2 regions of the Deinococcus hopiensis KR-140 genome follow, and region 2 is predicted to be linked to the other one. Evidence: riboswitches for the same ligand, from Rfam matches in the RefSeq annotation. Region 2 holds a riboswitch; the other holds the start of a gene.

Region 1 (7,204 bases), on a different contig from region 2:
CTGGGGTACCCGTCAGCGCCGCCCCGGGCGCAAGCGTGAGGTAGGGCTTGAGAACCGGGCTGCCCGTGAGCTTCTGTACCAGCTTGCCCGCACAGTCGGCGGCGGCCTTGCCGTCATCGGTGTCCAGGTAGATGCTGCCCGCCCACCAGCCCCAGGTGCTGAAGCCGCCGCTGGTGCCCTCGCAGGAATCGTTCCAGCGCACCTCGCCCGTGCGGCGGTCGGTCAGTTCGAGGTGGGCGCGCACCGTCGTGCCACTGACGCAGCCCACGAAGGGCAGGCAGACGCTGCCGCCCCCCGAGACGCTGGAGACGCCCGCCGTCAAATTTAGCGTCGCCAGGTCCGGTTCCCGCACTGCGCGGACGTAGCCGCTGCCGGTCAGGGCGCGCGTCAGCGCTTCCTCAAAGGCCGCCCCGGTGCCCCCCCCACAGTATCCGCCGCTGCACCAGGTGTCTCCGATGTACACGACGGCCTGGGGGCCCGTGTACACTGCGGCTCCAGCCACCGAACCGCCGAGTGCCAGCCCCAGGGCCACTGCCCACCGCCCGCTCTGTTTGTGCATCGTTTGCCTCCACCCCCAGCATAAGCTCAAGTGTGTTGGAATTCCCTTTCCTGAAAGGGCTCACCGGTCGTCCGGCAGGGGCAAAAGGCGCGGCGGAGTAAGGCTCAGGCGGAGGGTGTCGCCTTCCAGCTGCGCCGCTTCGCGTGGGCTGAGGTGCAGTGTCAGCGGGCCGAGGGGATGGCGCACCGTCACTTCCAGACCCGCGCCGGTGGTCTGGCGGGTCACGACGGGCAGCGCTTCCCCTTCCCCCAAGCGCACGGCGTTCTCGGGTACGAGGAGCACTTCGCCACTGGAGGCGGGCAGGAGGTTCGTGTGTCCCAGGAACGCCGCGACCCACGCCGTCGCCGGCTGAGCAAAGACCTCCTGGGCTCCGCCCACCTGTATAAGTCGCCCCGCGCGCATCACGGCCACCCGGTGCGCCAGCGCCAGGGCTTCCCGCTGGTCATGGGTCACGATCAGCACGCCCGCGCCCACCCGAGCGAATAGCGCGCGCAGGTCCGCGCGCAGCCGGGCACGCAGTTGCTCGTCGAGGTTGCTCAGCGGCTCGTCGAGCAGCAGCAGGGGCGAACCCGTCGCCACGGCGCGGGCCAGAGCCACCCGCTGCGCCTGCCCGCCGGAAAGCTGGGCTGGGCGACGGCCCTCCAGCGTTTCCAGGCCGACGAGCGCCAGCGTCTGCCGCGCCTGGGCCTCGGCGTGCGCGCGGGTCTTACCGCGCATCCGTGGACCGTAGGCCACGTTGCTCAGCACGTTCAGGTGCGGAAACAGCGCGTAGTCCTGAAAGACCAGCCCGACGTGCCGCGCTTCCGGGGGCAGCTCCGTCACGTCCCGCTGCCCCACCTCCACCCGGCCCGCGTTGGGGCGCTCCAGCCCAGCCACGCAGCGCAGCACCGTACTCTTGCCGCAGCCACTGGGGCCGAGCAGCGCCACCGTCTCGCCCGCCGCCACCTTCAGCGACAGGTCCTGCACCGCTGTGACGGCTCCGAAGCGCTTGGACAGGCCCGTTAGTTGAAGGGCGTTCATCGGCCCCGGGCCAGATCGGCCAGCGTGCCGTCCAGCCAGCGCACCAGGGCCGGAATCTGGCGCTCCATGTCCTCGGATTCCAGCGTGTCGCTGCGGTCATTGAGGTAGGCGTAGGCGAGGGTCTGCCCGCCTGGCAACTCCACCACGCCCGTCAGGGTCAGGAGGCGCCAGCCGCTGCCCGCCTTCGCGCCCCAGAACCCCGTCTTCAGGGTGGGCGCCTTGGGTTTGCAACAGCTGTCCGAGAGCCACGCGCGGAAGAGGCCACGGGTGGCTCGCCCCAGGGCTGCGCCGGGCAGCGTGCGCGCGAGCAGTCCAGCGTAGGCGCGCGGCGTACTTACGTTCTGTACGGCCAGTTCCAGCGCCGGATCATAGGTGGGGCCGTGAAAATACACGTCCAGCGCAGCTTCCACCTGCGGCCCCATCAGGCCCTGCGCGGCGCGGTTGAGGGCCAAAGACGTGGGCAGCCGGTCCTCGAAGGGAGCGGCGGCGTAGGCCGCGGCGTCCCGGCCGGGCCGCAAGACATTGGGGAGCAGGCCCGATTGCGTGCCCCACAGCGCCTTGGTGGTGTGCAGGACAGACGTGCAGGGACTGGCGGCGTGAACGGCCCGCGCCACCCGTTCCGTGCCCGCCGCGAGGTGCAGGATGTCGCTCGCGGTGTTGTCACTGTTGACGAGCGCGCGCCGTCCCAGCTTCTCCACCGAATTCTTCCCGGCAGGATAGCCTTCGATGCTTCGCCGTCCCGGCGTGGTTTCCAGCAGCGTGTTCAGGGTGAGCCGTCCCGCGTCCACGTCCTGCAACGCGGCCTGCACCACGAGGGGCTTGAAGGCACTCGCCAGGGGGTGCAGGGCGTCAACGTCGCCCAGCCGCACGTCGCGCAGGGCCTGACCATTCTCGCCGTACACAGCGGCGTAGAAGTCCACCCGCCCTGTCACGTCAGCGGGGAGGGGACGGCCGGGTGTGGAGGAGAAGCCCAGCGTGAGGGCTGGATCGGGCGCCTCGGTGCAGGTGGGCGGTTCTGGCGGCAAGAGGGGCGTGGAAGCCTCCGCACGGGCAGAGCCAGGCAGCAGGCCTGCCAAGATCAGGCCGGCAAGGGCGGCGCGGAGGAGGGAAGACGCGGCGAAGGGCACCGGCCCATTTTGCGGCCCTCGCCTCTCCAAAGGATGGGTCCGGCTCAGGTCACTTCCCCCTCCCCCGCGTCCAGCAGGGTGAAACTCAGGGCTGAGAGGAGCAGCAGCGCGGAGGCCAGCGCGCACGCCTCGCCCAGATTGCGCTCGCCGGGGCGGCCCAGGCGCTCGTACAGGCCCACGCTGAGGGTGGCCCACTCGGGGCGGGTCAGCACCAGCGTGGCTCCAAATTCGCCCAAGACGGTGGCGAGGGCGAGGGCAGCTCCACTGCGCAAGGCCGGCAGGGTCAGCGGCCAGGTGACGGTGCGGTGCGCGGCCAGGGACGGGGCCCCCAGCGTGCGGGCCGCCTCCAGGGTCCGTGGCGGCAGGGCGCGCAGGGCGGGCAGCACCGAGCGCGTGACGAGTGGAAAGCCGAGCAGCGTGTACGCGGCGATCAACATGGGCAGTGTGGCCGAGAGGGCCGGGTACGCCAGCAGGTAACCCACCGCCAGGCTGACGGGCGAGACCATCAGCGGCAGCAGCGAGAGCAGGTCCAGCACCCGGGACCGTGCCCGCCACGCGGCAAGGGCGTGGAGCGTCCCCAGCAGCGCCGCCCCCAGTAACGCCAGCACGGCGAAGCGCACCGTGTTGCCCAGCAGCAGCGGTGTATCGGGATCAGACACAATCCCCCGCCAGTACGTCAGGGTAGGGCCCGCCGAACCCAGCAACCCGCGCGCCACCACGGCCAGGAGCGGTCCAAAGCAGATCAGCGTGACCAGCGCCACCAGCAGCCAGAGCAGCGCCGCCGTTCCCCCCCTGGCGCGGGGAAGACTGGAGGCGGGCACGCCCACCCCGCCGCGTGCCAGGCGGACATAGGCCCACGTCGTTCCCAGCGTCAGCCCCAGTTGTCCAGCGATCAGGGCGCTTGCCTCGGGAAGCCGCAACTGGTAGGCCGTCAGCGTGTAGATCTCTACCTCCAGCGTCGCGTAGCGCTCGCCGCCGAGGGCCAGGGGCAGCCCGAAACTCAGCGCCGAGTACAGGAAGACCAGGATGAAGCCCGCCGCCAGTCCAGGTAGCGCGAGGGGCAGGGCCACCGTCAGCGCCGCGCGCAGGCTGCTTGCCCCGAGCGTCCGGGCCGCCCCCGTCAGCGTTGGGGACACCCGCGAGAAGCCGCTGTACGCGAGGCGCACCATGACCGGCAGGTTGAAGAAGAGGTTGCCCAAGATCAGCAGGATGGGCGTCTCGGACAGATCCAGCCCGAGTGGGCGGGTCAGCCAGCCCTGCGGCCCAAGCAGCGCGGTCAGGCCCAGGACGGCCACCAGCGTGGGGGTGACGAAGGGCAGCAGCAGCAGCCGGAGCAGCGGGGCCTTGCCGGGGACGGTGTGGCGGGAGAGGAGGTAGGCGAGCGGTGCGCCTAGGGTAAGGGCGATGGCGGCGGAGGCCGCCGCCTGGGTCAGGGTCCAGGTCAGGCGGCCCAGGAAGTAGGGGTCCAGCCAGACGGTGAGGTTGACGCCGCCCTCCAGCAGGATGCGGGCGAGGGGCAGCGCCAGCAGCAGCAGCAGGAAGAGGAGGGGGGGAAGGGCGAGGAGCCAGGGTTTGGAGTTCATGGAGGGTGAACACAAGGGGCAGGGAATCTTACTCCGGCTTCCCCCAGCCCCCAGCCTCCGGTGGGAGGAGGGGAGAGCTGGCCGCTGCGCTTGCGCTTGGCAGAATGGTGGGGAGCGTGATGTTGCTTGACTCCACCGCTCATTTGAACGCGAGGCCGCCTGTCCCATTCCGCTGAAGGAGGCCTGGGCGCTGAACAGTGAAGAGGAAAGGCGTGCGGAGGAATGGCGGTTGTCGACCCTCTGCCCTCGTGGGAGAGGGCCTGGCGAAGCCACGGGTAACTGCAGCTTGGAGCGAGGGGGCCACCCCGCCCTCACCGCACCCGCAGCACCTTCTCCACCCACGCGTCCGCCAGCCGCTGCGGGTTGCCCAGCACGGCTGGCTTGACGGGGGCCAGCTGCGGTTCCTGCGCAAACTTGAACGCCGGGTCCAGTTTCGTGCCGCCCACTGCCGGGTAGATCCACATGCGGGTGGGAATGTCGGCCTGCACGCCGCCCGAGAGCATGAAGTCCACGAACTTACGGGCCAACTGGGGTTGCTTCGCGCCCTTCAGGACGCCCACACCTTCCAGTTGCAAGAAGGTGCTGCCCGGCAGGAACAGGTTGGCGGTGGGGGCCTGGGCAGGGGGCTTGGCGGCGTCGTAGCCCTCGGCGTAGAACACCTCGGCGGCGGGGCTGCTCGCGTAGCTCAGAACGATGGGGTATTTGCCGCCGTTCTTGGAAAAGTCCTTCTCGTAGGCGTCGGTCCAGCCGCGTGTGACCTTCAGGCCGTTCCCCCTCGCCTCACGCCACCACGCCCACGCGCCCGCTTCGCCGTAGTGGTTTACCGTGGCGAGCAGGAAGGCCAGGCCCGGGCTACTCGTGGCGGGGGAGGGCACCACCGTCAGGCGGGCGTACTCGGGCCTTTTCAGGTCATCGAGGCTCTTGGGCAGGGGCAGGCCCAGCTTGGCGAAGGCCGCGCGGTCATAGTTCAGGGCCACGTAACCGTAGTCCACGGTATTGAGCAGTCCCGCCTCGTCCAGACGGTAGGCCGCGGGCACCTTCGCCAGGGCCGGAGACTTGTAAGCCTCCAGCAGCCCCGCCGCCCGCGCCCGGGGCAGCAGGGTATTGTCCAGACCGTACACCACGTCGGCCAGGGGCGCGCGGCGGGTCAGGATCAGGCGGGTCAGGAGTTCCCCCGCGTCGCCGCCCTTCACAAAGCGCACGCGGGCACTGTTGGCCTTCTCGAACGCGGCCACGAGCTTTTTGTCCACGCTGAAAGAATCGTGGGTGATGACCGTCAGTGTCGTTTGGGCCTGGGCTGCGCCTGCCAGCAGCAGGCCGAGTAGGTACGGGTTACGCATAAAAATTCCCCCTCGCGTCACGAAGGGGAAGCAGAGCAGGGGTGGGCGGCCACTGGGCCGTTGCCCCGTCACGCTCCCTCCGCCGGTATGATCCGGATCAGGTTCTTTGGGGACTCTCTCAGCCCCGTTTCCCTGTGCGGGAAAAACGTGGGCACCCCCGGTGACGCAACGGGCAGGATAGCGCGTTCCCCTGAGGCCGTGAACCCGCTGGTCTGGACGGCCGTTTTGAAGGAGCGCGCAGCCGTGCTGCTCGGGCGGTCGGGTGGAAGACGGCGAGGGTCTGCCCGAAGCGGCGGTGCGCGAGTTCTGCGGGGAAGTGGAGCTGCCCGTTCGGCCCGTTGACCTTTCCGCCCTGGGCGTGCGGTGGTACCGGATGGACGGCGCGCGGGGCACGGATTTTCCGTCTACAGCACGGAGCTCGAAAGGTGCGCCTCAGCTCCTCCGCAAGACTTCCGAGGTGGAGTGGATTTGCTCCCGAGAAGTTGCCCGGAGAGGTGTTGCCCTGGCTATCCGCCGTGCCGGAGGCCCAACTGCGCGGTAACGTGTCCGTCAGCGAGCAGTTGCGAGGACGTGATGCGGGTGCACTCCCTGCGCTGAGAACGTAGCGTAGGGCCATGACTCCGGACCGAAGCTTTCATCTCGTGGCCTGGGCGATTCTCCTCGATTCCGCGGGACGTATCCTGCTGGGCCGCCGCTCGGGCGTGTCCTACGGCAACGGGCTGTGGGGTTTGCCCGGCGGCCACGTCGAACCGGGTGAGGGCCTGGCCGAGGCCGCCGTGCGGGAGGCGCTGGAGGAGGTGGGCGTCCGGGTAAAGCCTGCGGCCCTGCGTGCCCTCGGCGTCAGCCGTTATGACCTCGGAGGCGTGCAAGGCGCGGACTTCTTCTTCGTGGCTGCGCAATGGGAGGGCGCGCCCCAGCCCCTCGCGGGAACCTCCGAAGTGGGCTGGTTTGCGTTGGACGCCCTGCCTCAGGACGTGCTGCTGTGGCTTCCAGCGGTACTGGAAGCGCATCTGCTGGGGGGCGCCCGCGTCTCAGAGCAGGTGAACGGTCTGGAGCTGCTGCGGGTGTACGGAGAAAGGTGAGGCAGCCCATCTTCCCCTCTTTTTTCATTTGAAATACTTCCAAATGAAATGACTCCTTCTTCTCTTTTCGCGTCCGGTGTCTCCACGGACGGGTCGTATCTACTGGTGCGCCAGGTGCTGCGGCTGTTGCGGCGCCTTCGTCAGGCCCTCGACGAACCCCTTCAGGCGGCGATGAAGCTCGGCACCAAGGAAGTGCTTGTGCGCGCCGCCGTCATGGACGGCTTCGACACGACCTCCACGGTGGCCGAATACCACCGCCTGCCCGCGCCTACAGTGACGCGCATCGTGACCAAGCTGGCGAACCAGGGCCTGCTGGAGCGCGTGACCGATTCCACCGATCTCCGCAAACTCCGCCTTCGCCTGACCCCCGAGGGCGAGTCGACGCGGGCGCACACCCGCGCAGTGGCGCAGGACATTGCGCGCGCGCAGCTCGGGCACCTCCCCGCCAAGCGGGTCAACGCGGCCCTGCTGGCGTTGAAGGACCTGGAGACAG
Region 2 (7,204 bases):
GGGCGTGCCCGTAACCATCAGCGAGATGAACGGGGCGGACATCGCGCACCTGCTGGAAGACATCGACGGGTACCTGTGCGAACTGGGCATGGCGCAGATTCGGGATGGGCTGCATGTGCTTGGGCAGCCGCCCCAGGGTGAGGGGCTGCCCGAGATGCTGCGGGCCCTCACCCGACTGGCGAACGCGGAGGTTTCGGGCATGAATGCTGGCCTGGCCGGAGTGCTGGGGCTGGACCTGGGCGCATTGTTGGACGCGCCCGGCGCACGTCTGGCGCCTTGCGCCGCACTGGACGCCCTCGCGGGTCGCCCGGTCCTCACCCACGGGGACGCGCTGGAGGTGCTGGACGAACTCGCGCTGCACCTGTACCAGACCTTACAGGCGCGGGATTTTGACGCCTCCGCGATTCCCGAGGCTTTGGCCCTCTCGCTCGGCCTCCGGGAGGATTACGGCACGCTCCCCGAGACCCTGGACTACGCCTGCCGGGTCCTCAAGCCCAATCTGGACGCGACGACAGACGAAATCACGCACCTGCTCGCGGGCCTCTCCGGGCGGTATGTGCCTGCCGGGCCAAGCGGGGCGCCTTCCCGGGGCCTCGCGCACATCCTGCCCACGGGGCGCAACTTCTATGCCGTGGACCCCCGGGCGCTGCCCTCGCAGGCGGCGTGGACGGTGGGCAGCAGCCTCGCGCGGGAGGTGCTGGAGCGGCACCTGAAGGAAGCGGGCACCTACCCTGAACACGTCGCCATCAGCGTCTGGGGCACTTCCAACATGCGCACCCAGGGGGACGACGTGGCGCAAATCCTCGCTTTGATCGGCGCGCGGCCCCTGTGGCATCCTCAGAGCCGCCGCCTGACGGGCGTGGAACTCATCCCCCTCGCGGCGCTGGGCCGTCCCCGCATCGACGTGACGGTGCGGATCAGCGGCTTTTTCCGGGACGCCTTTCCCCACCTGATCACCCTGCTCGACGAGGCGGTCAACCTCGCCATGCAGGCGGACGAGCCGGAAGAACAGAATTATCTGCGCAAGCATTACGTCGCGGACCTGCGCGAACGCTTGAGCGAGTTGCCCCCGGAAGAGGCGCAATCCCGCGCCAGCTACCGCATCTTCGGCAGCGCGCCGGGCACCTATGGCGCGGGGATTCTGGACCTCATCCACGAGGGCAACTGGAAGGACGAGGCGGACTTCGCCCGCACCTTCATCAACTGGGGTGGGTATGCGTACACAGCGGCCGACGCCGGAACGGACGCCCGTGAGGACTTCCGCGCCCGCCTTTCGGTCACCCAACTCGTGCTGCACAACCAGGACAACCGCGAACATGACATCTTCGACAGCGACGATTACCTGCAGTTCTTCGGCGGGATGATCGCCTCGGTGCGGTCCCTGAGTGGCGCGCAGCCCCGGCAGTACTTCGGGGACACGGCCAATCCCGAGCGTGCCCGCGTGCGAGACCTGAAGGAGGAAGCCCTGCGCGTGTACCGCTCGCGGGTGGTCAATCCCAAGTGGCTGGAAGGTGTCCGCCGCCACGGCTACAAGGGTGGGCTGGAGCAGACGGCGACGGTGGATTACCTCTTTGGCTTCGACGCCACCGCGCAGATTGCCCACGACTTCATGTACGAGGGGGTGGCCCAGGCGTATGCGCTGGACCCCGAGAACCAGGCGTTCCTGCGGGAATCGAACCCCTGGGCACTGAACGCCATCGCTGGGCGGCTGCTCGAAGCCCACGCCCGCGACCTCTGGACCCCCGAACAGGCCACGCTGAACGCCCTGCAAAACCTGCTGGCCGAGAGCGAGGGCCTGCTCGAAGACCGGGGCGAGGCGGGACGGGTGCGGGGATGACCCTTCAGACGGACGTGTTCGGCGAATGGACGGCCGAGGTGCTCGCCGTCCGATCTGGGCGCTGGCAACCGGAACGTGACCGGGCCTTCTGGCAGGAGAAGGCGGCGCACTACGACGCGGGCCAACCGCCGCTTCCCAACACGGTGGCGTGGCTCAGGGAGCGGCTCACGGGTGCGGCGTCGCTCCTCGACGTGGGCGCGGGGACGGGCCGCCTCACGCTGCCCCTGGCGGGCGCGGTGGGGCGGGTGACGGCGCTGGACCACTCGCCCGACATGCTCGCCGTGCTACGCGCCAAGGGACCGCCCGCGTACCTGCACCTGCGGCAACAAGAACTCGCGGACGCCCTGCAAGACCCCACGCTCCCGCCCCACGACGCCGTGCTGAGTGCGTGGTCCCTGGCCTACCTGCCGGACCTGCGCGGAGCACTGACAGGCCTGCTGCGCCTCGCCCGCCGGGACCTCTTCCTGCTGGAGGACGATGGGGTGGGCAGCCCACACGTCACCCTGCGCCGCCAGCTCGCGGGGCAGCCCAGGCCCACGCGGGCCTCCAGCCTGCGCCGCGCCCTGCACGCGCTGGGGGCAGAGCCTGAACACCTTCAAATTCCCGAGGAACGCGAATTGACCTTTCCTGACACGGCGGCCCTGCTGGCCCAGGCACGCTTGCCCCTTGGTGCCGCGGAGGCGCTCGCCTTCCTGCGTCCCCACCTCACGCCCGAGGGGGAGGGCTGGCGCTACCGCTGGACCTTCGACGTTCACGCGCTGCATGTGCCCCTGGGGACCCGCCCGTGACCGCCCTCTATCCCCTCTCTGCCGTCGCGCACCAGCCAGCGCTGCGGATGGCCCTGTCGCTGCTGGCCGTGTCGCCCGATATCGGCGGCGTGCTGATTCGTGGGGACCGGGGTGCGGCGAAAAGCACGGCGGCGCGCGGACTGGCGGCGTTGCTGCCTTCCCGTCCGGACGGCACCCCCGCCCCCTTCGTGAACCTGCCTCTGGGGGCCACCGAGGACCGCGTGGTGGGCACCTTGGATTTGGACGCGGCCCTGAAGGGTGAAGTCCGCCTGAAACCCGGCCTGATTGCCGGGGCGGACGGCGGCGTGCTGTACATCGACGAGGTCAACCTGCTGGCGGACCATCTCGTGGACGTGCTGCTGGACGTGGCCGCGATGGGCGTCAACCGCGTGCAGCGCGACGGCCTGAGCGCCGAGCACTCCGCCCGCCTCGCGCTTGTGGGAAGCATGAACCCGGAGGAGGGGGGCCTGCGACCCCAGTTTCTGGACCGCTTTGGGCTGTGCGTGGACGTGCAGGCGCCCACAGGGTACGGGGAACGCGCGGAAATCGTGCGGCGGCGGATGGCGTTCGAGGCGGACCCGGCAGCCTTCACGGCCAGGTGGCAGGCGGAGGAGGCCATGCTGACCGCCCGCCTCTCTGCTGCCCGCGACCGCCTGCCCCAGGTGGCTCTGCCCGATGCCCTGCTGGACACCATCGCTGCGCTCAGTGCGGAGGCGGGGGTACGGAGCCTGCGCGCTGACCTCGTGCTGTACAGGGCCGCCCGCGCTTTGGCCGCGCTGGAGGGCCGGAGAGAGGTCCGGGAGGAAGACCTGCACCGCGTCGCTCCCCTCGTCCTGACCCACCGCCGTGACCCCCGGCTGCCCCCACCCCCTCCACCGCCCCCCGCACCACCGCAAGAACCGTCCACTCCACCCACCGAAGCGCCACAGGAGGCTTCCGCCCCTCCATCCCCGCAGGACGACCCGGAGGAGGTCTTCGCGCCCGCCGCAAATCCCGCACCTCTGGCCCTGCCCGCTGCCCCCACGCCCGGTGCAGGCGGGGGAGGGAGCGCGCAGGGCCGCACCGTTCGCACCGTACCTGACCCTCAGGCCGTCACGCTGGCCGTCCCTGCCACCCTGCGCGCCGCCCTGACCCGGACAGGGGCGTCGGGAGGCCCCATGACCCTGACCCGCGAGGACTTTCGCGCCCCTGTCCGCGAGGAGGTCACGGGCCGCCGCGTCCTGTTTGTGGCCGACGCGAGCGGCAGCATGGGCACCCGCGAGCGGATGGGGGCCGTGAAGGGCGCGGTGCTGGACGTGCTGCGTGAGCAGGGACGGCGGGACCGGGTGGCCCTGGTGACGTTTCGGGGGGCAGGGGCGACCCTCGCGCTGGACTTCACCACCGACGCGGCTGCTGCCGAGGCGGCCATTACCGCCGCGCCCACGGGCGGACGAACTCCCCTGGCCCACGCGCTGACCCTCGCCGCGCAGGTCCTGACGGGCGAGCAAGGCGCGCAACTCGTGCTGTTCACCGATGGACGGGCGAATGTGCCGCTGACCCCGGGAGGGGAGGCGTGGGCGGACGCGCTGGGGGCGGCCCGCGGCTTACGGGGCATCCCCACGCTCGTCGTGGATACCGAGACGGGACACGTGCGCCTGAACCGGGCGGCGCAACTCGCGGGGGTGATGGGAGCGGAGTGGACGGCCCTCTCCCCCGCCCCTGCGGGCTAGGGAAGCCGCCCGTCTCCGTCAGACAACCGCCGCGGCTCCCGGTTGACCCACGCCCTCCTCCGTGACACACTGCCCGGCGTCACTCGGGGTGCCAAGAAGGCTGAGAGGGCACGCGCAACTGCCGCGCCCAACCCGTTGAACCTGATCTGGTTAAGACCAGCGGAGGGAACGTGATGGGAACCCCAACTTTGATGTGTAGCGGCCTGCCCCCCTGCCGGGGTGGGCTTTTGCCGTATGGGTCTGTCCCCTCTCGCCCCTGCCGCTTTGCCGTCAGGAGCGCAGGGAGACGACATGACCGCCCACCGACCGGCCCGCAAGGGCATCACTGACCCCACCCCCACGGACCTCGCTCATATCACGGCGGGTCCCTTTCCAGGCAGCCGCAAGCTTTACCTGACCCCGGCAGGCCGCCCGGAACTGCGCGTGCCTGTGCGGGCCATCTCGCAGACCCCCACCACCGAACGTGTTGGAGGCGTGACGCGCACCACGCCCAACCCCGACGTGTACGTGTACGACGCGAGCGGACCGTACACCGACGCGAACGCCGCGTTCGACCTCACGCGCGGTTTACCTGCCGCCCGCACCTGGCTGGGCGGGGGCGAGGGGCACCTCACCCAGCTTCAGGCCGCCCGCCGGGGAATCATCACCCCCGAGATGGAATACGTGGCCCTGCGCGAGGCCCTGCGTCAGCCGGGAGATTTCGACCTGGACCACCAGCACCCCGGTGAGGGCTGGGGAGCCAGCCTCCCGCGCGAGGTGACGCCCGAGTTCGTCCGCTCGGAGGTGGCGCGGGGGCGGGCGATTATTCCCGCGAATGTGCGCCACCCTGAACTGGAGCCCATGATCATCGGGCGGGGTTTCCGCGTGAAGGTAAACGCCAACATCGGCAACAGCGCGGTGCGGGCCAGCGTGACCGACGAGGTGGAAAAGCTGGTGTGGGCAACGCGCTGGGGGGCCGACACGGTGATGGACCTCTCCACAGGCCCCGACATCCACCGCACCCGCGAGTGGATCGTGCGCAACAGCCCGGTGCCCATCGGTACGGTGCCCATCTACCAGGCGCTCGAAAAGGTAGGCGGCAAGGCCGAGGAACTGAGCTGGGACGTGTACCGGGAGACGCTGATCGAGCAGGCCGAGCAGGGCGTGGACTACTTCACGGTCCATGCCGGGGTGCGCCTGGCCCACCTGCCGCTGACAATGCGCCGGCGCACCGGCATCGTCTCGCGCGGGGGCAGCATCCTGGCCCGCTGGTGCCTGGCGCACCACCGCGAGAACTTCCTGTACACCCACTTTGCCGAGATCTGCGAGATCATGGCCGCCTACGACGTCTCGTTCTCGCTGGGCGACGGTCTGCGCCCCGGCAGCATCGAGGACGCGAACGACGCGGCGCAGTTTGCCGAACTCGGCACGCTGGGCGAACTGACGCAGGTGGCCTGGGCGCACGGGGTGCAGACCATGATCGAGGGCCCCGGCCACGTGCCCCTGCACCTGATCCGCGAGAACGTCGAGCGGCAGCTGTCGGTGTGCGGCGAGGCGCCCTTCTACACGCTGGGGCCGCTGACCACCGATATCGCGCCGGGCTATGACCACATCACCAGTGCCATCGGGGCGGCCAACATCGGCTGGTACGGCACGGCGATGCTCTGCTACGTGACGCCCAAGGAGCACCTGGGTCTGCCCGACAAGAACGACGTGCGCGAGGGCGTCATCGCCTACAAGATTGCGGCCCACGCGGCGGACCTGGCCAAGGGACTGCCCGGGGTGCAGGCGCGCGACAACGCGCTCTCAAAGGCCCGCTTTGAGTTCCGCTGGGAAGACCAGTTCAACCTCGCCCTCGATCCCGAGCGGGCCCGCGCCTACCACGACGAGACGCTGCCCGCCGAGGCCGCCAAGACCGCCCACTTCTGCTCCATGTGCGGCCCGCAGTTCTGCTCCATGCGCCTGTCCCAGGACCTGCAGGAGGACCTGGCTGCCCTCGCGCTCGCCGATCTGGAGGCCAGCCTGCAGGAGAAGGCGCAGGAATTCCGGGAAGGTGGCCACGCGCTGTACCTGACCGCACCGGTGGAGTTGTGACGCGCCCACTCGGGCGGCTCTACCTCATCGCCACACCGCGTCCGGGTCAGCCCGAAGCCGAGTTTCTGGCGCGGGTGGAGGCGGCACTCGGCGGCGGTGTGGACCTGCTACAACTGCGCTGCAAGGACTGGGAGGCGCGGGCCTACATCGCCCTGGCCGAGCGGACCCGCGAACTGGCCCACGCGCGCGGCGTACCCCTGATCGTAAATGACCGGGTGGACGTGGCCTGGGCGAGCGAGGCGGACGGCGTGCATCTGGGCCAGGGGGACCTGCCCCCAGCGTGGGCGCGGCAGCTGGCCCCTGGCCTCGCCATCGGGCGCAGCACGCATGCCCCCGAGCAGGCCCGCGCGGCGCTGGCGGACGCCTCGGCCTATCTGGCCGTGGGTCCGGTCCACGTGACGCCCACCAAGCCGGGCCGCGCCGCCGTGGGCCTGGACTACGTGCGCTGGGCGGCAGCCCACCTGCCCGGCGTGTGGTACGCCATCGGCGGCCTGAACGCGAAAAACCTGCCCGAAGTGCTGGAAGCGGGCGCGCGGCGGGTGGCGGTGGTCCGCGCGGTGCTCGACGCGCCCGATCCGGCGCGGGCGGCTGCAGAACTGTGGGAGGTGCTGGCGGGGTTTCCGCTGCTTGCTTCACAGGTGGGCGCACCTTGATTTCGCTCAACGCGGCGCTTTTTGCTGTTGGCTCCCTTCCCGTGAACGCCTGGCGCGCATTACGGCGAATGGAGGTGGGGGCCAGAGCAGTGTTTTCTCCGTTCCAATCGGGAGCGAGCTTCGCCCGCCACCCCCCTCCTTCCG

The links. A riboswitch is a leader RNA that binds a small molecule or an ion and turns the genes downstream of it on or off. The one in region 2 is predicted to bind thiamine pyrophosphate.
Region 1: it holds a riboswitch for thiamine pyrophosphate, as region 2 does, so the genes downstream of both, B9A95_RS16245 (thiamine ABC transporter substrate-binding protein) here and thiC (phosphomethylpyrimidine synthase ThiC) in region 2, are expected to answer to the same signal.

The regions. Positions count from the first base shown of each region.
Region 1 covers NZ_FWWU01000009.1:560,450-567,653, forward strand. Annotated here, with positions in the region: gene B9A95_RS16225 (hypothetical protein) at 1-559, opposite strand, end outside; gene B9A95_RS16230 (ABC transporter ATP-binding protein) at 620-1,579, opposite strand; gene B9A95_RS16235 (serine hydrolase) at 1,576-2,706, opposite strand; gene B9A95_RS16240 (ABC transporter permease) at 2,751-4,289, opposite strand; gene B9A95_RS16245 (thiamine ABC transporter substrate-binding protein) at 4,601-5,629, opposite strand; TPP riboswitch at 5,686-5,798, opposite strand; gene B9A95_RS37200 (NUDIX hydrolase) at 5,892-6,170, shown strand; gene B9A95_RS16250 (NUDIX domain-containing protein) at 6,244-6,711, shown strand; gene B9A95_RS16255 (MarR family winged helix-turn-helix transcriptional regulator) at 6,760-7,204, shown strand, end outside.
Region 2 covers NZ_FWWU01000004.1:103,993-111,196, reverse strand. Annotated here, with positions in the region: gene B9A95_RS03785 (cobaltochelatase subunit CobN) at 1-1,837, shown strand, start outside; gene B9A95_RS03780 (class I SAM-dependent methyltransferase) at 1,834-2,625, shown strand; gene B9A95_RS03775 (VWA domain-containing protein) at 2,673-4,334, shown strand; TPP riboswitch at 4,409-4,520, shown strand; gene thiC (phosphomethylpyrimidine synthase ThiC) at 4,626-6,407, shown strand; gene thiE (thiamine phosphate synthase) at 6,404-7,060, shown strand.